DNA from 4 places in the Aurantivibrio plasticivorans genome. Region 2 is predicted to be linked to each of the others. Evidence: predicted binding sites of a transcription regulator. Region 2 holds the regulator's gene; each other region holds the start of a gene.
The links. The regulator FNR, encoded in region 2, switches genes on or off when oxygen is low (the NO sensors DNR and NnrR bind a similar motif). The targets are predictions, from matches to a motif close to TTGATNNNNATCAA.
Positions count from the first base shown of each region.

Region 1: the regulator FNR is predicted to act here: its motif matches at 1,700-1,713, upstream of ACZ5NB_RS12170 (DnaJ C-terminal domain-containing protein).
Region 3: the regulator FNR is predicted to act here: its motif matches at 1,748-1,761, upstream of ACZ5NB_RS04590 (Hsp20/alpha crystallin family protein).
Region 4: the regulator FNR is predicted to act here: its motif matches at 2,815-2,828, upstream of ACZ5NB_RS02400 (putative zinc-binding protein).

Region 1 is NZ_AP036020.1:2,707,495-2,713,286, reverse strand. Features, by position in the region: gene ACZ5NB_RS12175 (chaperone modulator CbpM) at 300-605, opposite strand; gene ACZ5NB_RS12170 (DnaJ C-terminal domain-containing protein) at 620-1,600, opposite strand; gene ACZ5NB_RS12165 (CopD family protein) at 1,782-2,237, shown strand; gene ACZ5NB_RS12160 (hypothetical protein) at 2,630-2,977, opposite strand; gene ACZ5NB_RS12155 (hypothetical protein) at 2,983-3,345, opposite strand; gene ACZ5NB_RS12150 (hypothetical protein) at 3,350-4,435, opposite strand; gene ACZ5NB_RS12145 (restriction endonuclease) at 4,812-5,720, shown strand.
Region 2 is NZ_AP036020.1:1,555,262-1,561,053, reverse strand. Features, by position in the region: gene mnmC (bifunctional tRNA (5-methylaminomethyl-2-thiouridine)(34)-methyltransferase MnmC2/FAD-dependent 5-carboxymethylaminomethyl-2-thiouridine(34) oxidoreductase MnmC1) at 1-345, shown strand, start outside; gene ACZ5NB_RS06955 (late competence development ComFB family protein) at 447-815, shown strand; gene ACZ5NB_RS06950 (glutaminyl-peptide cyclotransferase) at 881-1,735, shown strand; gene ACZ5NB_RS06945 (DUF484 family protein) at 1,668-2,810, opposite strand; gene fnr (fumarate/nitrate reduction transcriptional regulator Fnr) at 3,122-3,877, shown strand; gene ACZ5NB_RS06935 (DUF4202 domain-containing protein) at 3,932-4,516, shown strand; gene ACZ5NB_RS06930 (hypothetical protein) at 4,919-5,449, shown strand; gene ACZ5NB_RS06925 (BolA family protein) at 5,535-5,792, opposite strand, start outside.
Region 3 is NZ_AP036020.1:1,043,505-1,049,296, forward strand. Features, by position in the region: gene ACZ5NB_RS04580 (universal stress protein) at 1-751, shown strand, start outside; gene ACZ5NB_RS04585 (TraR/DksA family transcriptional regulator) at 824-1,138, opposite strand; gene ACZ5NB_RS04590 (Hsp20/alpha crystallin family protein) at 1,228-1,656, opposite strand; gene ACZ5NB_RS04595 (pteridine reductase) at 1,789-2,532, opposite strand; gene ACZ5NB_RS04600 (multifunctional CCA addition/repair protein) at 2,561-3,796, opposite strand; gene ACZ5NB_RS04605 (DMT family transporter) at 4,240-5,193, shown strand; gene ACZ5NB_RS04610 (SpoVR family protein) at 5,190-5,792, opposite strand, start outside.
Region 4 is NZ_AP036020.1:526,363-532,154, forward strand. Features, by position in the region: gene ACZ5NB_RS02385 (TonB-dependent siderophore receptor) at 1-36, opposite strand, end outside; gene ACZ5NB_RS02390 (enolase C-terminal domain-like protein) at 278-1,426, opposite strand; gene ACZ5NB_RS02395 (hypothetical protein) at 1,416-2,150, opposite strand; gene ACZ5NB_RS02400 (putative zinc-binding protein) at 2,346-2,753, opposite strand; gene ACZ5NB_RS02405 (LysR family transcriptional regulator) at 3,868-4,896, shown strand; gene ACZ5NB_RS02410 (ATP-binding protein) at 4,918-5,792, opposite strand, start outside.

The DNA.
Region 1 (5,792 bases), 1.2 Mb from region 2:
CTCTGTTGCCTTTTAATCTGTTCTTTTGTTTCCCCTTGGAAACCGCTGAATGGGAATGAATTTATTCAGGTAAATTGCGTAGGACGTGCAATCTAGCTCTGAAGGTACAGGAAGTATCATCAGAGCGGCCTCAATCAATTTATTGCAATGAAGGAAGCACAGCTTGTTTGCTGGGCCGGTTTATGGGGCACCCTTCTTTTTGCTTCCTTTTACTTGGGTGAGCAAGAAAAAGGAAGTTGTTTCGGTCAACACCGACACAAATAAACTCACCATCGGCGGATGCCGATTCATTCCGACTCTCATTCAACTTCAAATCTTGAAAGCCTTTGCTTCAGCATTGCAATTTCCTCTCGTAATTGGTCGCGTTCTTCTAATAACTGCAAAACAAACCCTATCGTCTGCCATTCAATATCTAGGTCGCGATGTAGTCGCACGGCGCGACGGGTGAGGCTGACGTGGTGTGCCGAGAACAACCAATTGTCGGGCGTAGTACCGTGTGGCTGAATGACGCCATGCTCGATCAAATCTATCAGCATCTCTCGAGTAAGGTCCGCCGTATCGCAGAGCTCATGAATCGTAATATCTAAATGAATGTGATCAGTCATGGTTAGCTCCGCGTTTAATTCCAATCGGCTCGTGGGTTTTCTGTATTGTGTTTAGCCAGCGCTTCCCACGCTTCTTTTGTGGCATCACTGGTGGTTTTCGGCATAACAACATTCAACACAGCAATCAAATCTCCACGGCCCGTTTTGTGGGGTAAGCCTTTCCCTTTAATGCGTAAACGCTGACCCGACTGGCTATTGGCAGCGACGGTTAACTGAATTTTCCCTTCAAGTGTGGGTACAGTAACCTTCGCTCCCAGGGCTGCTTCCCACGGCAAAAGCGGCACGGTAATAATCAGATTGTGTCCTTCCACGTCGAACTGTGGGTGGGGGACCAAGCGAATTTTTAAAAACAAATCACCACTGGGCCCGTCGCCAACACCTTGTGCGCCTTGGCCCTTGAGCCGAATCACTTCACCATCGGCTACACCGGTTGGGATTTTCACGTTTAACGTTTTCTTCACATCCTCCAAGCGCTGGCCGTCGACACTGTAATGCGGAAGTTTGTAAGAAATCTGCTGCGCGCCTTCCTTAAGAGTATCCTCCAAGAATATCGGCATTTCTAACTCGATATCGCGCCCACGACTACTATAACGACTTCGATTGGGCCCTTGCTGGCCCCCTTGCTGCCTAAAGCCGCCGCCAAAAATGTTCTCGAAAAACTCTGAAAAATCACCTTCGTAATAATTGCCGCCGCCAGCACCAGCGCCGCTAAAGTCAAAGCCACCAGCACCGCCACCGGGCTGCCAACCAGGAGGGGGTTGAAAACCACCACCTTGGGTACCGTACTGGCGAATTTCATCATACTCGGCGCGCTTCTTAGCATCACCCAGTACCTCGTAGGCTTCGGTAACTTCTTTAAACTTATCCTCAGCGTCGTGTTCTTCGCTCACGTCTGGGTGATACTTACGTGCCAGCTTACGATAAGCTGTCTTGATCGCTTTCGTATCCGCATTGTCATCAACACCAAGGGTCTTGTAATAGTCTTTAAATTCCATAGGTTTCCCCACGATCAGTCGGAATCTAGCCGCATTCACCACGCGCTAGATAGGTTACTCCAAGTTAAAGATGCGGACTAGCGAGAGAGAATCAAGAGAATGATTCAAATCAATAGAAAAGAATGGGACACTGCGTTTAACTATCGTGAACGTCAAAGACTAGCCACTACCAGGAGGCTACATGCCTATAGCTCTCACTCTCCACTTACTAAGCGCCGTCGTCTGGGTGGGCGGCATGTTCTTCGCGTATATGGCACTGCGCCCAGTCGCTGCCGAACTGTTAGAGCCACCCATACGCCTCCAGTTATGGAGCAAGGTATTCAGTAAATTCTTTTTCTGGGTAACCATTGCCGTCGTCGTACTGCTAGCCACCGGCTTCTGGATGATATTCGGCTTTTACGGCGGCATGGCAAACACGCGGCCGTACGTCCATATCATGATGCTGCTTGGTTTATTCATGATGGCCATCTACGGTCATGTGTTTTTTGCACACTACAAACGGCTAAGCAAAGCCGTCGCCGAAGAGAACTGGCCAGAAGGTGGCAAGCAACTGGGGAAAATTCGTATTTTAATTGCGGTGAATTTGGTGTTGGGGTTGGTTGTGGTGGCAGTCGCTGGGGGAGGGAGGTTTTTTTAAGCAGTCTTGACTGCTAGCAAGTTCATTTTTCTTGCTCGCCCAAGAAAAACAGAACCAAAAAGACAAATCTGTCAGGAACAAGATTTGGGCAGCCGCGTTTTGTGCTGGTCGAAGACTGAGCTACACGGATGTAGCGAATCCATGGCGCCTCACAAACCGGCCTTCGGCTTCCCTCACTTCAGATTAATTTTCCCTAGGTCGTTCTGAATCGACGTCATGTCTCATCATCGCTACAAATTTGATTGGATCAAATTTGGGCAGCTGTGTTTCAAGCTGGTCGAAGACCGAACCACAGGATGTGGTGAGTCCATTTTTACGTCCTGTAAAAATGCCTTAGAAATTAATCCTCCGCGCGGCGGTTTGTAAGGGGGGTAAAATGCCGCTAAAAAATCTCAAATGAGTTTTGTTGTCACTAAATAGAGGTAAGCGATATAGGCCAATAAGCCTAGAACAATGAGGCTTGCTAAGAATAAGCCAATAGCCCAGTTTCGTCTCTTATTGGAATAGAAAGAAAAAACTGCACAGCCAGCGGTAGCAAGTGCAGCAATAGAGCTTGATGCAGGTGTAAAGAGAAAATCTAAAAACTTCGAACCAAGAATAGGGCTCTGCTCACCAAGGTATGCTTCCGTTGCTGCTTCGAATACTGCTGAGAATTGAAGCCCGGTCGCCAGTAACAGACCTGATAAAACAAAACTAACGATTAATAGATAAAATAAAATATTTTTAGCGAATGAAGTCATACCTACTATTTAGAATACTTTGCCAGCTCTTCGTAATATACTTTCAAGTCAGGGCATAAAAAAGGGCTGCCAATTACCGCAGAAATATTTTCCACCAAGGTCGAATACATGGTGTCAACATCAACGCCGACCTTAGTGGTGCTGTGTATGGCCTCATAAAGGCTTTCGTCACTAACCGCATTACTCAGTTGGTTAGTGAACTTTCTTTGCATCTCATCGAATGCTAGGCCTTCCTGCCTCATTTTTTCCCAATTTGATGGGGAAAATACCTCGCAGTAGGAAGTAGCTTGTTGTTCTAAAGTATTTTGGTCTGCAAATACGTTAATATGAACTGCTAATATCAGTATTCCAAATAGAAATTTTCTCAAAATATTACCCTCCTGCATTGGCAATTGTGCCGAATCCATCTTGCATTTTAGCAAGAGCGTTAAATATTTCAGTTGGATGTGTTTTTATCTCGGAAATAATCACTGCGGCTTCTTGAGGTTGTACCTCAACGCCTAGCTCTTTAAACCGAGCAGTTAATTCATTTACCACAAGCGCCATTTGCTGTGGGTTGTTGGGGTCAATATTTTCAATATTAGGTACAAGCGCTTTGAATTTATCCTTTAGCGCGCCAGAAGCTGCTGGTATAGCCTTAGTGGCTGATTTGGTTGCGACCTGCATGAGAACAGTGCTCAGAATGAAAAAGGCGGTTAGCTTCTTGTTTTTTGGATTTACCAAAAATTTGGCAGCAATTGCACCTGCCGCTCTACCTGTGACTTTTTCATCTTTGAGCGCCTCGACGAGGTAATTTTCGCCGAAGTCCGCGGCCAATTGACCCGGCTCTGACGCTGCGTGTGAAAATATTGTTTGGTAGATCTTTTTTCTAAGAGTAGGGGAGTATTTGTATAGTTCAGAATCAGCGGCGAAGATATCCTTCAAGCCAGCCTTGTAATCACTATTTCTTTTTCGTTCACCCATCGTTTGAACAACAATGTCACTTCCAAAGACTAGCGCAAATCCTGCCCAACTAGATGCACCAATAAAACCTACAATAAAGTGTACTTCCCACTCTGCAAGCTGCGCAGCGGCAGCGGTTCTTTGAGCTGATTTCGCGGCCCAATCGCCTAGCGTTACTTCGGTGATGAAGCTGCTTGGGGCTTGCAGATAGACACCTGAAGGAAAACCAGGAGAACCCTGGATTTTATGGAAAATGACTCGCTTCGCGCTAGCCTCGATGACGATTACTTGCCCTACCTCAAGGTTGAACAGCTGCCCCGAAAATAACTTAATATTCCCCCACATGAGACCGCGGTATTCTTGATACGTTGAATGTAAATTAACAGGTTGGTATTGCGCGAAATTTGTTGAGATATTCAGCGGTTTTGATGGAGGGGTTATGAGCTTTTGCGCCGGAGATGATTTTTGGTCGGCAAGTTTAACCCTAAAAGTGGTAGGTGCAGCGTATTCAGGCATCTGAATTCCTTATCAATGTTAGTTTCCAATCCGGCAATTCTACCTGGAGATTGTAAGGCGGCAATAGCAAAGGAAAGTACTGCGTCACAAATAACTCTGACTCAGAAAATAGCATGAACTGGGTGGTGGAAATTTGAGCGGAAGGACAGGGGGAACTGTTATGTTGGTGAGATCAGCGAGTAGAGGTTTGTAAGGGGGAATTTGACTGATCAAAAATTAACCAGAAAAACAATTACTTAGAAACGTTAAAAGGCCCTAATCCCAGATCAAAATGCTAGCTCCATCACACTTCGCCCGGTAAGCTGTGGGGTTTATGTGAGCAGTAGCTTTGGTGTTGAATTTGGCGCCAGATAAGTATTTTGGGGAGTAGAGCTAGATGCCAGTGCCAAACTATCGGCAGATTTTAAGACCATTCCTTGCAGAGCTTGAAGATGGGGAGACCAAGAGCATGCAGCACATGCGGGAGGCTATGGCTGTATACTTCAACTTAACTCCTGAAGATCTAGCGATAAAAATACCAAGTGGCCAAACGACGTTGCTTCGTAGCCGTGTAGGTTGGAGCCGAACCTACTTGCATAAAGCTAAACTTATCACTCTACCTAAAAGAGCTCATTGCCAAATTACTGATAGAGGGCGGCAAGCGCTAATTGATTGTCCCGAACAAATAAACGGTGATTACCTCAAAACCTTTCCAGAATATTTAGAGTTTGTGAACTCCGGCAAGAAGAAATCTCAATCAGATGAAGCTTCAGATGAAAGCGAACCATTAACCCCAGACGAGCAAATTGGCCAGGCCTACCAAACTATTAAGAACGCCTTGGCTTCACAAATACTAGATTCCATCAAATCCAATACCCCCGGTTTTTTCGAGGACCTAGTTGTCGATCTCATGTTAGCTATGGGATACGGAGGGGCAAATGCAGAATCAGGGCGGGCGACTCAACAAACCAATGACAACGGAATAGATGGCGTAATTAACGAAGATAAACTGGGTCTAGACACCATCTACCTACAAGCTAAACGGTGGGAAAATACAGTACACCGCCCAGAAATCGATAAATTCATCGGTGCACTTACGCGTCAAGGAGCTCGCAAAGGGGTATTTATTACCACCAGTGATTTCTCCGAAGGAGCAAGAGAAGCAGCAACCGGACTAAATATCAGCATTGTCTTAATCGACGGCCAGCAGCTAGCCAAGTTAATGATTGATAACGATATCGGTGTAAATATTACAAAGACGTACAACATCAGAAGCATCGACACCGACTATTTCATACAAGACTAAAAATAATCGCCCAATTTTGTTGAAGATCCTCTGCCCATCGCAATAGCATTGCCAATAACCGAATAGCAGTAA
Region 2 (5,792 bases):
GATGATGAGGTACTTCTTACACTCAGTGGTCGCGCTGCACTGCGTTGCACGACAACTGACTATTTACCCATTGTTGGACCAGCCCCCAATGAACGGGATTTCTGTGAAACATTCGCTCTGCTGGGTAAAAATGCTCACTGCAGTATCCCAAAAACAGGGCCCTATCTACCCGGTTTATTTATAAATGTTGGACACGGCTCTCGCGGCCTTGCATACAGCCCTCTAAGCGCTCAAATACTGGCGGCGCAGATGTGTCAAACGCCCCTTCCTGTCAGCCAAGATATCGCCACAGCCCTTAACCCCGCCCGTTTTTTGATTAGAGACCTGATTAGAAACAAACGTTAAGTGAACGTAATTGGGCAATTCAGCGCAAGCGTCTACACTTAGGTAAACACCTGCATTTCACCTTTCACGACGCTCTTTACGTTTATGCTAGAGGACAGACCATGTGGCTTAACACTGGACATATCTACGAAAATTTGCCGTCAGGGCTCGACAGTATCCACAACTATTACGAACGCCTTGTACTCGAAGAAATTGCACAGCAGAGCAGCCGTTCAATAGAAGACCAGGATTTCTGTGCCGATGTTGCGTGTGTCGCTCTGAATCGTTTGCCACCTCGCTATATTCGTTATGATGTCGACATGACTTTTTTCTTATCACCGGTAGAACTTCAAGAAATCCATGACAAAGTTACACGTTCAGTCAGCGAAGCACTTGAGTATGTCACGAGTCGAGGTAGAAGAGACGACGTTGAGGACGAGCCCATCGAGCAGGAAGATATCAGTCCCGACCGCGATCTAGGAGAGCACTAGCCACAGCATTCCAACTTCATCCAATCAGCGCCATAATATGCTCCTGTTTAACTGGGGTTCGGCGCATGCAACAAAATTCGATTGACTCGCTTGATAACTTTTCTGCTCTTGCCGTTGGTGCACGTTTACCGGCCACTGTCCTAGCTTTGTTTACCCTATTGGCAATGCCTGTGTTTTGCGACGCCGATGCCATACACCAAATCCCGTTACAGATTGAAAAAAAAGAACCGAGAGATAAGCGAATTTTCACACAAGGGTTTGTCGTTGACGACGATACTTTTTTCGTGAGTAGCGGTCTGTACAACCAGTCTTTCATCCAACGCTATCCTCGCGCGGCACCCGATAAAAGAGAAAACCTCAGTATTCCTCGGCAATATTTTGCGGAAGGGTTAACGATCATGGGGGATTCACTCTATCTCATCACTTGGAAGGCAGGCATTGCGTGGCGGTTCAATAAAGAAACCCTCCAACTACTGAATACCTATCGCTATTCAGGTGAGGGCTGGGGACTAACCCACAATGGAACAGAACTGATTACGAGTGACGGCAGCCATATTTTAACTTTTCGCGAGCCTCAGTCTTTTACCCCTATTAAGTCAATATCGGTCACACAGAACGGGTCTAACGTCAGCGAACTTAATGAGCTTGAGTATCACGACGGCATCATTTGGGCGAATCAATGGCGCAGTCATATTATTTATGGAATTGACAGCGATACCGGAAAGGTCATCGCGGAATTAAATGGCGAAGCGCTGCTTAAGGAAGAAGGTTTTTACAATCGTAGTGGTAATCGGAGCAGCCAAAATGTGTTAAATGGGATCGCATACGATGCGTATCACGATGCATTTTGGGTCACTGGCAAACGTTGGCAGTATCGCTATCTGGTGAAGTTGCCCTTGCCGCCAACCAAAACTGATTAGTGACCACTCGATTGCGCCCTTTTTCTTTCGCTTCGTACATGGCTAAATCAGCGTTTTTCAACAACCCTTCGCGCACTTGGTGCAAACTCTCGTGGTTATCATCTTGCGGTTGCCAAGTACTCAAACCGATAGAGACGGTTAACGGAATTGTCCTATCCGGAGCTTCATAAAATGGGTTGTTAGCCACTGCGAGTCTCACCCTCTCGGCAATGGTTGCGGCTTCTTCTAGATGGCAATGGGGTAACAGAGCGACGAACTCTTCTCCACCGTAGCGCGCCAGCGAGTCCGTTTTGCGCATCTCTGCGCTAATCAATTTAGCAACCTGGCGAAGACATTGGTCACCAACCTGGTGCCCATAGGAGTCATTAATACTTTTGAAGTGGTCCATATCAACAAACATACAGGATAGGCGCTCGCCATGCCTCGCGGAACGCTCCAACTCCTTAGTGAACTCTTCTTCAAAACTTCGACGATTCCGCACTTGCGTTAAGGTATCTTCCTGGCCTTGACGCTGGAGCTGCTCTAACGCGACACAGTTTTCGATACAGATAGCCACCATGGAGGCTAGATGCCACATAAAGCTAACCCCCTTATCTGGACTGTAGCGATTCGCGGAGTGACTAGCGAAATGCAGGCTACCAATTTGCCTGTCTTGCCGCATTAATGGCATTAATGCAGCACTGCCGACAGTAGGCGCACCAGGAAACAGTCGAGAGGCGGCTAACACGTCGAGCGGACCTAAAATAACCCGTGGCTGCTGCTGATAAAGTCCGAAAAAAAACTCGGCATTGTGACGGACTTGTACGAGGTGTTTCGCCCCATCAAGCTCAACGTCATCTAACAAACCAGAGATGGCATAATCAGGGTCGTAGAGAATGAGACTGACTGCCGCCAGATCAAAATGAGACGTCGCACCTAATAGCAACTTCTCTAATAGCTCTTGAAGTCGTTTGCAGGATAACAACTGGAATTCAAAATCATGGAAGCGTGATTGAATCTGCTGATTCTCCTCAATCCTGAGCAGCAAATTGGTTACCGTCTGACGCAGACGTTGATAGTCCTCGGGCTCGGTCATAGACGCTGTTAAATCCTCATATATTCAGGCTTACTTCCTATTGTAGCCCCAAGAGTCGCATGATTCTTCAAATAGACACTCATCTTTGTGACTCGTCGCTCTTATGACAGCCAAACTCAGGAAACTCTCCGATGAATGCCTTCCTTTAACCCAGTATTTTACTAAACTATGCACCACGCATTTGATTGATTTTAAATAAGATATTTTTGACACTTTGCCACTCTTACCCTACCCTTGAGCCCCGCTAAATGAGGTGCTAAAGGCCTCTTATGGGCTTGATTAACGACTAGGCGAGAGTGTGGATAAATCCTATGACCGAAACCTCCTGTAACGTGTATCCTCGTTGTCACGTCAACCCAAATATCTCTTGCGGTGACTGCCGCCTTAATACCATCTGCCTCCCTATTAGCCTGCACGTCGATGATGTCGCAAAAGTCGACAAAATCATCCAGCGCGGCCGCCCATTGCAGAAAGGCGAGTACTTATTCCACCCACAAGACGAGTTCAAGTCCGTCTATGCTGTGCGCAGCGGGACGGTGAAAACAATATCGATTACAGGCGAAGGACAAGAGCAAGTCACAGGCTTTTACCTACCGGGAGAAATCCTAGGCATGGATGGTATCGCTACAGGCAGCCATACCAATGCGGCCATATCATTAGAAACATCCGCCGTCTGTGAAATTCCCTTCTCCAGATTAGAAGAGCTTAGCGCCCAGTTGCCCAGCTTGCAGCGGTATCTTTTCCGTCTGCTCGGTCGGGAAATTAGCACCGATCAGCAACTCATTACGTTACTCAGTAAAAACAGTGCTGATCAACGTATAGCCACTTTACTGCTGAGTATTTCTGCACGTAATGGACGCCGTCATTTGTCTGCGACCGAATTTCGCCTGCCCATGTCCCGCGCCGATATAGGCAACTACCTTGGGCTAACCGTCGAAACTGTTAGCCGAGCCTTGAGCCGCTTTCAAAAACAAGGGCTCATCTCTGCAGATAAAAAAGAGATAAGTATTCTCGACATTAATGCGCTAAAAAAGATGGCGAATGTCAATGTCGTAGATGAGGCGTAGCATTAGCTACTCCCGCCATTACCTTACTTTTTACCAAAATCTAATGTAGCACCGATGACTGAATCTCGCCTCCAGCAAACACTTGCCGCTATTGATCACGTTAACAGTGAAGACGCAAACACCGAAGTCGTTGATGGGCAACCGCAGCCGAAAGAATTGATCTATGGCAGGCGTATGAGCGAGTGCTTGGCGACTTACGCACCAGACGCAAGTGAAGCGCTACAGATTGCCGCACGCGGACAACACATCAAGCGCTGGGCCATCCCCCGTGATCAATACCCCAAAACACGGGCTGGATACCTTCAATGGCGGCGAGAGTTAGGTAAATTTCATGCAGAACAAGTGGCCGAGTTGATGGGCGATAACGGCTACGATGAGGCGACTATTGATGCCACCAAGGTACTACTTACCAAAGCCCAATTACGTAACAACCGTGATGCTCAAACGCTTGAGGACGTTATTTGCTTGGTGTTCATCCAGTTCTATCTGACCGGTTTTGCGAATACCCAAGCCCCAGAGAAGCTCATTACGATAGTGCAAAAAACCTGGGCCAAAATGAGCCAGAAAGGCCAAGATGCCGCGCTTAAACTGACTCTCAGTGATGCGCAAAAAGCGGTTATTGAGAAAGCACTCGCTTAGTCGTTCGTTGCCCTCTTCTGGCACCCCTCTCCCCTGATGCTTCATCTTAAGCACAGTCAAACACCGTTATTCCGTGACTACACAGGCAAAAAAGAGTGACAGCCAACGTCGGATTGTGCGCCATTTGAGAATGAACGGTCGAAAAAACTGCTGAAATGCGGATCGCTCCAACACCTCAAAAATGGTCAATTATTAAACACAATTAGGGTTTTTATAACCTCAGAATAGCGATTTAAGCGCTTTAATAGCCACAATTTGGTGCATTTGATTATAAAAATCAGTTCCTAAGACTATTTAGTTACGAGCTAAGTAATGGCGTTGACTTGATTTTGGCCTGTGATATACATCACAACAACAGTGTGATGTTTACTCTGACAACATAAAATTATAAGGGACACCACCATGAAAAAATTATTCGGTCTCAGTTTCCTGCTGGCGTTAGCATTCCCAGTATTCGCATGTGATGAAGCATGCCAACGCGATAGAGCGGAAGCCTTGCAAGGTTCAGAATTCCCTGGCTACCTGTCTTGGAAATTTTGCGAGGATACTAAAGCGTCATTTGTAGAAGGTGATGTGCGAAGTTTGGAAAAGTACCGCGATACCCGCATCAATATCCAACATAAGCGCCGCATGAAAAACATTCAAAACTTTGTGGAGCAACGCAAAGAATGGCTGGTCGAATGTGACAATTACTTTGTCGCAACGAAAAACGGTCGAATTTTTCAAGACGACAAAACCACTCAAGAGATTTTCTCGGCAATGGACGACGTAGCCAGCGAACTCGCCAGTGCGATTAATGGCGTCACTTATGTCGCTGAAAGTGAAGAAACCGCTCCTACGGCCATCATTGGTGGAAAGTTTGATTCACTCTTCAAGATGGTGGACGATCATAAGACTGTCATGATGCTCAAAGGTCAATTTGTTCGAAATTAATTGCCTTAAACGTTGAGTTCAACAATCCCATAAAAAGCCCTAACGGGCTTTTTATGGGTAATCAGTAAGGGTCCTTCACCCTAAACTACTCCGCTTTGCTTCCCCCTAAGCATTGGGGTGAATCCGTCACGCTGACTTGTTCTGACCATTCCTTCGGCGTGTAAGTATGCAGAGCCAGGGCGTGTACACCATGACTCATTTCCTCTTGTAGCAGCTGATACACTTGCTGGTGTCGCTGCACGGGCCGCTTGCCTTCAAAGCTTTCACTGACCGCAACCACTTTAAAGTGAGTTTCAGAATTCTCCGGTACGCTGTGCATGTGACTTTCGTTAATAACTTCGAG
Region 3 (5,792 bases), 510 kb from region 2:
CCCCGCGCTGGAACGTGCTCTGTTAACCTCGCGGATCCGCCCAGAAAAGCCTAAGGTTCATATTTTAATCTGCGTTGATCCAGATGCGGTTGATACCAAAGCGGAAAATGGAAAAGTCTATCGACCTGGTGAATGGTTTTTAGACTTGATTAAACCGTTCCAGGAAGAAAATTTATCTTACCAAACCGAGTTTTGCTGGAGCTTAGAATGGCGAGATGCCATTTTGCATACCTCAGCCCGCATCAAGCCCAGTTTAATTTTATTACCTGACTACCCCTCTGAGCGTAAAACCTGGTTTACTGATGCGAAGTGGATGGTATTGCGCAACTCGGAATGCCCGGTGCTTATAGTGCGCCCCAATGCTGACGCGCAGCGCAAAACTGTTTTGGCCGCGATCAATACTAGCTCTGACTCTGAACGCTATCGCGAGTTAAATGTCGCTATTGTGGTTCGAGCTGCCTGGATGGCTGAGCGCTATGGCGCTGACTTACATTTAGTCACGGCGTATTCGGATTCGATGAAATATCCAGATAAAGGCCAACTAGCGCGCAAGGCCAATGTTTCAGCAGATCATATTCACGTGAAGCAAGGTGAGCCTGTCGATGTGATTGCAGACGTGGCTAAAGAACTCGATGCGGATGTAGTCGTGATTGGTACCATGGCAAGACAGGGTATGTTAGCGGCTATGCGAGGTAATACATCTGAGAAGTTGCTATCGCGCTTAGATATGGATGTAATGACGTTGAACTGATTCGTCTTCCTTCTAAGAAAAAACCGGCTGATTTGGCCGGTTTTTTTATTGATTAATAAAAAGTTTGCCAAACTAATCGGCACACTGAATACACAACACGGTATCAGGAATCGCTTCTAACCTTGCCGTGCCAATATCCTCACCGCAGCTCTCACATCGACCATACGACCCATCTTCAATTCGCTGAAGCGCAGCTTGAATGTGCGTTAGAGATTCTTTGGCTTCAGTTGCGAGAGCTTCTAGCACTTCGTCATTTTCTCTTTCTTGCGCTTGCTCTTCGGAGTCACGACTGTGCTCACGCCGTAAATCTAATTCTATCTTGCTAATTCGCGTGGTAAGTTCTGATTCTTGCTTTGCTAAAAGACTTTTAATTTCGTCGGTTTTCATGTTGTTCCTAATAATGGAGGGGAGCAAATAAACGGAAGGCTGGAGAAGTTATCGTGCGCCCCGAAACTACCGAGGCGCAACCTACATCGCTAGCTAATCTCTATACGTTTGCGCTCCGGCTCAGCTGTTTTTGCTTTAGGGGCTGAAAGGATTAATACGCCGTCAGTAAATTGCGCGGTTATATCAGACTCTTGAATGCCACTGCCAAGCTGAAAACTGCGCATGTACGTACCATAGCGACGTTCCTGGCGAATAACTTTGCCGTTCTTTTCTTCTTTGTTTTCTTGTTGGCTTTCAGCGCTCAACGTGAGAACACCATTCTCAAGGTGGATGTGTATATCATCCTTTTTAACGCCGGGTAGCTCGGCGGTGATTTCGATTCGATCGTCCTTATCAGTGACATCAACCCGAGGCGAAAACGCTGCACTCGGTGACTCTGGTGACAACCTCGCCGGTGCCCAAAAGCCGTCAAACAGATCATCTAAATTAAATAAACTGCTACGTGGTATTAAGCTCATGCTAGCCTCCTTCAGTATTAGTGCTGTAGAAAACAATGACATCAAACTCTACTGACTAACTTTAGGGTAGCTTTTAGAATTACAAGGGGTGTTGCGCTAAATCAAAGGATGATTATTTTTTCTAACTAGTCACTAACTTATGAGATTTCTTCCACCGTCGACCGCAATAATCTGTCCAGTTATATACGGTGAGTTTTTAATAAGAAATAGAATTGTTTGCGCAATATCTTGCGGGTTGCCTATGCGCTTTAGTGCGGCTCGGTCAATAATAATATCTTTGGCTCGCTCGTCTAACTCCGCAGCGTTCTCAGGCCACAAAATAGCGCCAGGGGCTACGCCGTTGACACGGATATCGGGAGCTAATTCTTTAGCGAGTGCTTTGGTTAGCATAATGTTTGCCGCTTTGGCCATGCAGTAAACTGGATAACCGGTAAGAGGCCGCTCTCCATGAATGTCCGCCATGTTAATAATGCAACCCTGAGCTTCTTTGAGTGCGGGTGCGCAGGCTTGACTCAAAAAAAGCGGGGCTTTCAAATTTGTGCCAAACAGGTCGTCATACGTGCTTTCACTGATTTCTCCCACGGCAGTTGGATAAAAGCTGGAAGCATTGTTGACTAAGGCATCGAGCCGTCCCCATTTTTCGGTCGCTTGTTTGGCTAGGTTGTTGATGCTGTGTAAGTCGCAAAGATCGGCGGAGACAATGGCAGCCGAGTCCTGACGAGCACGATTTAATTGTTCACACAATGCCTCCGCCTCCGATAGGGATTGGTTGCAGTGGATAATGATATTAAAGCCAGAGGAGTGAAGAAGAGAGCTTACCTCGGCACCTATCCTGCGTGCAGCGCCCGTAATTAGAACGACAGGTTGATAACTCATGTGTTATTAATCCAATAGTGTGATGTGGTTATTGTGCAGTCAGCCGACTGGCTTTAAAGTCCATTAAAGCCGATGTTCTTCGGCGGCTTAATTCATCTCCAAAGGCTTTGCCCTTATAAATGCTTGCATCAATTTCTTTGGGTGAAATTTTTAGGCAGGCATCCAGTGCGTCGCTATAGTATTTAGCCTGTGGGTAATCGCGGTTTTCAAATCCGGTTCTGCCTCGCGAGTCAGCTTCACAGCTTAACAGAAACTCCCTAAATCGTTCAGGGCGGCGGAACGCGTCGAGCTTCTCTAGGGTTTTCAGAAGGGTTTTAGGCTTTAGTTCCGTCGCTCGATGGCAGTGGGTATGAAACTCACTGACCAGCTCAGTGAGTTCACGAAAATTATTTGGGGCTTTGATGCGCTTGCACAGCTGTTTGACTTCGTTAACCCCCATCTTTTCGTGGCCTTTATGACTTGGCCAGAACTCTTCGGGTGTAATGCCTTTGCCTAGGTCATGCATTAGACTGGCGAATCGCACAGTTGGCGATTGACTTAAAATACTGGCCTGCTCTAGGCTCATTAAGCTATGAACTCCGCAATCAATTTCTGGATGATGCTGTTTGGGTTGTGGAATGCCAAACAGGCGATCCAATTCTGGGAATAGAAATTGTAGCGCTCCACATTGACGCAAGGTGCTAAAAAAAATATGGGGTGCTCGTTCGCTGAGTGAGCGCTCAGTTTCTTTCCATACACGCTCGCTGACAAGGTGAGTCACTTCACCGTTAGTGACCATGCTGGACATTAGCTCTAGCGTTTCTGGTGCAATGGTAAATCCAAGGTGAGCATAGCGAGCCGCGAACCGGGCTACGCGAAGAATACGTACAGGGTCCTCCGCGAAGTGCGCGGAAACATGGCGTAATACTTTGTTGTGAATGTCATTCGCTCCACCATACGGATCGACTATGTTGCCAGCGCTATCTCGTGCAATGGCATTGATGGTGAGGTCGCGGCGTTGCAGGTCTTCTTCTAAGGAAACATCCGGCGATGTATGAAACTGAAAGCCTTTATAACCGTGTCCAGATTTCCTTTCGGTCCGGGCCAGTGCGTACTCTTCATGAGTGTCGGGGTGGAGAAACACGGGAAAGTCTTTGCCAACCGGTGTGAAGCCTTGCGCGAGCATGGTTTCAGGATCACAGCCAACTACCACCCAGTCGCGCTCAGTAAATGGGTAGTCTAGTAATTGATCGCGGACTGCACCGCCTACCAGAAAGATGTCCATAGCTCTGTTTAAACACTATTTTTATTGGTGGCTGTCATTATAAAGCACTCACCAATAATAGAAACAACAGTCAAATTGAATTGAGTTGTTGCTTTTTAAACTGGCCTCTGCTTAAATCAATCGAACGTATTTAAATTATTTAATCATTGGTTTTTTAATGGCCCGTTTGAATTCTTTTGCTAACCAGAACACCCCGACAGCCGGACGTACGTCAGCGTGGCGCGTCGGTCGTGCCGTGCGTGCGCCTAAGTGTATTGCAATGCTGGTGAGCCTGGCGGCCAAGAGGAGAAAGTCATAGTTAATATTTAACGTCTAGAACGATTTTCTTAAAAAGGCCGCAGCGTAAAACCTGCGGCCTTTTTTGTTTTTGGGATTTCTGCCGCCATTAATGTCACGGTTTTGGCGGTGATTTTTATATCGGATTAATTTGCGAGGGTAACGCTGTGTCTGTCGTGTTTGCGTATTGGGGGGTGGTTTTAATTTGGGCCACCACGCCGTTAGGAATTACTGCTAGTAATGATAGCTTAACATTTTGGAGTGCGGCAGGGCTACGTTTGTTAGCGGCGACCTGCTTGGCGATAATGATTATTATGCTTCGACGAAAGCCTTTATTTCCTCACCGAACCGCCGTCTTGTCTTACATCACGGCAGCGTTGGCGTTTGCGCCACAAATGTCATTAGTTTACTGGGCTGCGCAACATGTGACGAGTGGGGTGATTTCGATTATTTTTGCATTGTCTCCATGCCTTACTTGCTTGGCTTCATTGCTTATTTTGCGTGATACCAAGATAGCCTTTTATCAAGTGCTGGCTTTGATTTGCGCCGTGCTCGGCATTGTTGTCATTTATGCCGATCAGTTAACTTTGGGTGAGGTAGCCGTCTGGGGTATGTTAGCTGTGTTGCTGTCGGTCGTCATATTTGCGTTGGGGACCGTTGTGCTAAAAAAATTATCACAAAATTATGTGTTGGACCCGGTTTGCCAAAGCGGTGGCAGCTTGCTGTTTTCGCTACCAGTATTTGGTGTTATGTGGTGGGTGTTTGATGGCAGGGTGCCTGAGTCAATTTCAACAACGAGTTTGGTTGCTGTCAGCTATCTTGCCAGTATCGGCTCTATCGTTGGGTCAAGCTTATATTTCTTTGTCATGCAGCGAATGAATATCGTGAGTGTTTCGCTCATTACGTTGATTACACCCATTTTGGCGATAGGTATCGGTGTTGTTTTTTGGGGCGAACATGTTTCTGCGACGCTGCTTATGGGTGCCGTTATGGTATTGCTATCATTGCTAGTGTTTGAAGGAATACCTTTGAAACTTTGGCGAATTGCAGAAGTGTCGTTTAAAAAACGCCGGCGTCACGAGCCATTAATGGATGTGGCCTCTGAAGCTAAAGCGCCTTAGGCGGCGCTTTCTTCTTGGGTCCGTGGCGGGCAATGATAGGTCTCCACGACTTCGTCGTTGTGAACCGATTCGAGATGCACATCGAACCCCCAGAGACGGTGGATATGTTTAAGCACTTCGAGAGTCGATTCTCCCAAGGGTTTGCGGGAAAATTGGTTGTGCCTTAGGGTGATTGAGCGATCTCCACGAATATCGACATTGTAGACTTGGATGTTGGGTTCACGATTACCGAGATTATAATTGCCTGCGAGCTGCTGGCGAATTTCGTGGTAGCCACTTTCGTCGTGTATGGCCGTAACTTCAATCTCTTTTTCATTATCGTCATCAACAATGCAGAATAGTTTTAAGTCACGGATTACTTTGGGGGATAGATATTGGAGGATAAAGCTTTCGTCCTTAAAGTTTTGCATAGCGAAATGTAGGGTCGTTAGCCAGTCGCTGCCTGCAATATCTGGAAACCAGTGCTTGTCTTCTTCTGTTGGATTTTCGCAAATACGACGAATGTCAGTCATCATGGTAAAGCCTAATGTATAGGGGTTAATACCACTAAAATAGGGGCTGTCGTATGGCGGCTGATAAATGACACTCGTATGTGATTG
Region 4 (5,792 bases), 1.0 Mb from region 2:
GTACAGCACGTTTGTCGACGCGTAGGGGGTTCTCACAGTTGGCTCCTAATAATTGGGTTGGATGCGTTACGGTGTCATTTGCTGCTGATTAGCTGGATAGATCACCATAAAGATACAATATATCATAACTATTATGGCGCACGTTTGTCTATGAGGACTTTGGTGAAGTTAGAGGTTCGCGTAGAAGCTAGGCCTGCAGAGCCGAAAGCTTGCTTGATTGTTTGCGGGGTAAAGTTAGTGTCAGGAGGGTAGGGGAAGAAAAAGTCTTGGGGGTTATCTAACGGCTGAACCGCTCGAGTACCATTTGGTTTACGGGAATGCCCCAGCCGAGGGAATGTTCAAAATGTTCAACGTTAACTGAAAAGTTGCTGTCAAACATTGTGGGGGTTGAGCAGACATCCTCTGCTAATAATAAACTACCAAAAGCACCTTCGTGGTAAATAAGATCGCCTGCGCAGGCCGCAAAAATTTGTCCGGCGTTTGTAATCAACGAGCTTTCCCCGACATTAGCTCCCAGCTGGCAAATAATGCCTGCTTCGCTGGCGATGCGATGAGTTTCTAAAGCAGCCAGCAGGCCACCAATTTTTGAAATTTTGATATTGATAATATCAACCGCCTCGGCGTCGATCAGGGCTTTGGCGTCGGCGACGGAACAAATCGACTCATCAAGGACTAACAGACATTGGCTATCTCGATGTAGCTGCTGGCGATATGTTGTTAGTGCTGCAAGATCTTGTGCTGACACTGCGCCCGTTAAAAACGGTTGTTCTATAGCGTCGATTGAAAATTGGTGTATTACGTCAATGACGTCTCGCATAGCGACTGACTGCCAAGCACCATTCGCATCAAGCCGTATTGTTGCATCGGGGTAAAAGCGTCGAGTGGCTGCTAATTGCTCTTTGACGCGCGCTATATCTTTACCTACTTTTAGCTTGATATCTTTGGGTCTGAGTTGAGCTTGAAGTGAAAATAACCGTTCAAGCTGTTGTGGCGACTCGTCGGAAATTACGGCACTGTATTGTAGGTTTTGTTTTTTTAATTGGCCGGTAAATTTGCAGATGGTATCTCCGGTGGAGCGGCTCCAGGCATCGAGCAGCGCTAACTCTAGCGCAGCCAATGCGCATCGCTCACGAGGAAACGCGCGTTCAAAGGAAGCACAGTGCGCTCGCAAAGCGTCAAAGCTATCGAGGGCTTGGCCTTCAAGCTGGGGACGCCAGGCTAAAAGTGCAGCCGTGCTGGATGCGAGAGTTTCGCCAGAGACGTAATCTCGAGGTAGCGCTTCTCCCCAGCCGACGCAATCAGATTCCCCTGATACATCAATGCGTAGAAATAGAGATTGGGAACCTTTTCGTTCAATCAAAGCGTGTTTGAAGGAAGCGCGCAGCGGTAGGTTAACTTGAAAAATGCTGACGCGCTTAACGAACATATTCTGGTCGCGAGGAGCGCCTCGGGCGCAAACGTCGCCAAGCGAAATGCAGTAAATTCTTGATACTCATGGGGCAAACTAAGAGTAGCCCATCGCCTTCTGCATGTCCGGCGTTACGTTCAGCGTAAAAGCGAATGAATGGATTCGAGAAATCTCGCTCGGTAATGACGACAGATTTATCCGTTAGCAACCGGAATGGCTTGTGCACAGTGCACGTCTCTTCTTGAAAGCTGTCGGTGTAGTATCGTTTTCCAATCGCCAACATCAGTGAGTGTATTGCGGGTGGTGTAGCAAACAATGGGCTTGGATAATATTCTGCGAGGTTGTTTGCCATCACTAGGTATGGCTTGTACGACAGTGCATCCGTCCAAAAGTAGGCTGTTTTAAACGGGTGGCTTACTTTGCTGTGAAGCATTAGCCGAATGACTGTACGTTGTACAAGTAGACGACCGCGGTATTCTGGAAGAATATATACCTGCCCAAAATATAATGTCGGTACGGTCTTCCCTTTATCGAGAGGAAGCTCTTGAAAACGAATGCCGATACAGCCTACTAGGCGCTCTGTTCGTTTATCCCAACATAGTGCTACTTTGTCTAATTGCTGATGGCGTGAGCTGAATTGTTCAAAATCAATAGCGTGCGCATCTTTGTAGAGTTCCCACAACTGCTGGTTGAGTGTTGGGTCAATCTCTGATGTGTTGATGATTTGGATACGCGTTGTCACGACCTATACCTAAAAATTAGCCACGCATACGATTGGTCTGCTGCGATATTTCAGAATGCATGTCGTGCGTTGAAGGTGTGGGCGGCATTGTATCGCAACTGGCGGTAGATCAATATCGTAATCATGCGGTAAGAGAAAATGGGTCGTAGTGCATATGCCGGATGAAATGGTGCGGGAATCTTGGCGGGTTCAGCGCTATTTGATTTCAAGTCGAGGTCGACGCGTGATGCCCAGTTCTTGATAAACGAGACGTAAATAACGCGCGCCTTCTGCAAAAGAGACATTGTGATGAGTATGGCGTGTCACATTAAGTGCGTTGAGGTTTATATATTTTTCGATCTGAATGCCGTGAGATTCCAAACAACGTTTGGCGCAACTCGTATCGCACCCCTCTATGACGTAAACAGGCCTATCAGTTTTTGCTTTATCGATAACTGATTCAATGCTCGCCCCTATACTTGAAAGGCTTAGCATTTCTACATAACCCAAATTATGTAAGGTAATGGCAATATCGTTGCTCACTTGCGCCAAATCCGATGGCCCGCTGCATGCGAACATAATCGGTAGTACGCCTCGTTTTTTAAAAGGAATAACTTTCGACATGGAGCTGACCGTCACTGAGTAGATGTGATCTGCCATTTTGACGGAACGGGTTATTTTTGAATTGATGTAGATCAGCCCGACGCAGTATCTGTCTGTCCTGTTTTGGGCAGTTTGTCGCAGAAATTATTGTTTTGAGCCAACTTGGTACCGAGCATAAAAAAAGCCCATCAAGATGATGGGCACTAAAAGCTAGATTTGAGAAGTGAAGTCACGAGTATGAACGATTCATCCTCGAGGGGGGAGTTGAGCGATTAGGCTTTAAACGTCGAAGCCTGACCACCCAAATTCAAGTCTTCGTAGGCAACCCAGCCTAACAAAGTAAAATAAAGTGCAAATGCTGTAGCGACTAACATGGTAAATCCCTCCTGTGCTGCTGTCGTTTCGTCTTGCTTGAGTGTAAATATAGGGGTTGGTGTGATATGTTTCAAATGGTAGAAAATCATCTTAACAGTGAATAAAATTCATATCATGGCGGTGTTGGTACGCTGTTTGACTTACCGATTCAGGTGAGCGTTTTTAGCCCCTCAAAACAAGACTTCCTTACGGTGTGATGTTTTAACTAAGAGCCGGTTTCAGTGTGTACTCAAAGGCAAGAGAGAGCTGATATAAAATAATGGGCAAAAAAAAGCCCGACGGGGAGTCGGGCAAATGAAGCTAGAAGTGATAAAACAAAGAGGAGATTGACTGACTCATTCTCACGGGGGTTTGCTTGGGCTTAAGCCTTGAGTGAAAACTCGCTTGAACCCATGCGTAAATCTTCCCAAGCGACTACCGCTAATAGAACTGCGTAAACGCTAAAGGTAATTAAGCTAAACATGATACTTACTCCGCCCTGAGGGCAAATGGTGTTGCTGTTCAATTGCTAGTAAAGATACGCTCCGGGGTGATATGTTTCAAATGGTAGAAAGTCATCTTAACAATGAAACAGATTCATACCATGACGTGGCTGGTTATTGTGACACGAGAATTTTCATAAATTGTCTCTACCCCCATTGCTTTAATCGGCTGTAGCGCTGCTTGGCGGCCGTGCGAGAGGGTTTTTACTGAGTTTTGATAGTCTTTTTGTGGCATCACTGTAAAATAATCATGACTTCAATTCATATATTAGATGCCAATGGATTTACGACAGTTAGCCCGTATAGATCTCAATTTATTGGTTGCACTCCAGGTTTTAATTGAAGAGTGTAATGTCTCCAAGGCAGCCGATAGGTTGTTTATCACTCAGTCCGCGATGAGTAAAACGCTCGGCCGCTTGCGTGACTTATTCGGTGATCCTCTGTTTACTCGCAGTAGTCATGGCATGGTGCCAACGCCTCGTGCAGCGGAGATACAAAACGAGCTGACCGCTATCTTGCAGAGTGTGCAGGGGTTGGTTGTCGAACAACAATTTGATCCTTGGACCTACAGCGGTGAGATCAAAGTCGCGATTCCGGAATACGTTGGTATGGTGGTGTTGCCAACGTTGATTGAAGAGCTGCAACACGAAGCGCCCAACATCAAAATTGTCTCGATCACTCGTATCGAGCATCAATTGGAGCGCCTGGCGGTTGGCGATTTAGACATCGCCATTCATGTAAAACATTCTCAGTATCCCTCCGATTTTACGCTTGATCCTATCGCAAGCCTGCCACCGGTATTGCTGGTGCGGCAGGCGCACCCATTGCGAGCAGCGAAAAAAGAAATTAGTCACTGGCAGGAGCTACTGGACATCGTGCAGCGCTATCCCCAGGTCGGCTTGTATGTCCCCGATCTTGATGAGTTAGAAATGGGACAGCTGGGGCGACCACAGCAAGCGCAAGTCGTGTTTGAAACGTCACACATGTTTTCTGCTATCGAAGTCGTTAGGCGAACTAATTGCGTTTTGTTTGGGCCGCCGTTTATCACTCGTCATCCGGCACTGGGTGTCGGTTTGGCAGCCATAAAGCTCCCAGTACAAGAAGAAAGTTATATCCATTATGTGATGGTGACTCATCGGCGTGTTGAGTCGTCTGCGCCTCACCAATATATCAGACAAAAAATACTGTCTATTGTGCGTCGGCTGGAGCAGCAGGAGCAAAGTGGAGACCCCTATAGCGATTATCGGACAGACCGCCAGATTGGATTCTATGGCAGAGGGCGGCGGAGAGATTCGAATACCGATTGATACACGGTGTAGGGAGAAGCGTTAACAGGGCAAGGCTATTTGAATACGTGCGCCACCATCGGGTGATGAGGCTATATCAAGGCTGCCGCCGTAGCTACTGATGATATCAACACAAACGGATAAGCCAATGCCTTGACCTGTAGTGGCAGTATCTGCTCGTGCTCCGCGTTGCAAAATTGCGTGCTGTTGTGTTTGAGATATTCCGTTACCGTTATCATCGATATACACGGTTAGCATGGATTGCTCTTGTTCTGCGTGGATTGATATTTTTGTGGCGCCATATTTAAATGCGTTCTCAAGCACATTCCCTAATACTTCAAATATATCTCGCTCGTCGCACTGCCAGCCCATTTCAGGTGTCAGTAACATTTCAATGTTGGCGTCTCTGTCTCGGTAAACCTTCTTTAATGAGTCGATAATACGAGCGGCGATGGGCGCTATAATCGTAGTTCGTTGTGAAAGTGACTGTTGAGCGCTCGTCGCGCGCTTGAGTTGATGACCGACAATTTGGTTCATTCTATCGAGTTGTTCGCGTAGCGTGTTCGTGGAGTCAGTCTGTAGCGCTTCGTTCTCATCGAGAATGGTATTTTGCATAACGGCGAGAGGAGTTTTCAAACTGTGGGCAAGGTCTGCGAGGGTGTTGCTGTAACGCTGACGCTGTTGTTGTTCGCTTTGTAACAGGTTATTGAGGTTTTCTGTTAACGGGCCAATTTCTCTTGGGTACTGCCCCTGTAGCTTTGATTTCTCGCCAGTCTTTATCGAATCTATATCACGCGTTATGGCACGTAGTGGGGCCATGCCAATGCGCAATATAATGAGCTGGGCGACTAGCAAACTGATCGTTAAAAATAACAGCCATTGCCAGAGTTGTTTTCGATAGCTTGAGAGTGCGGCGA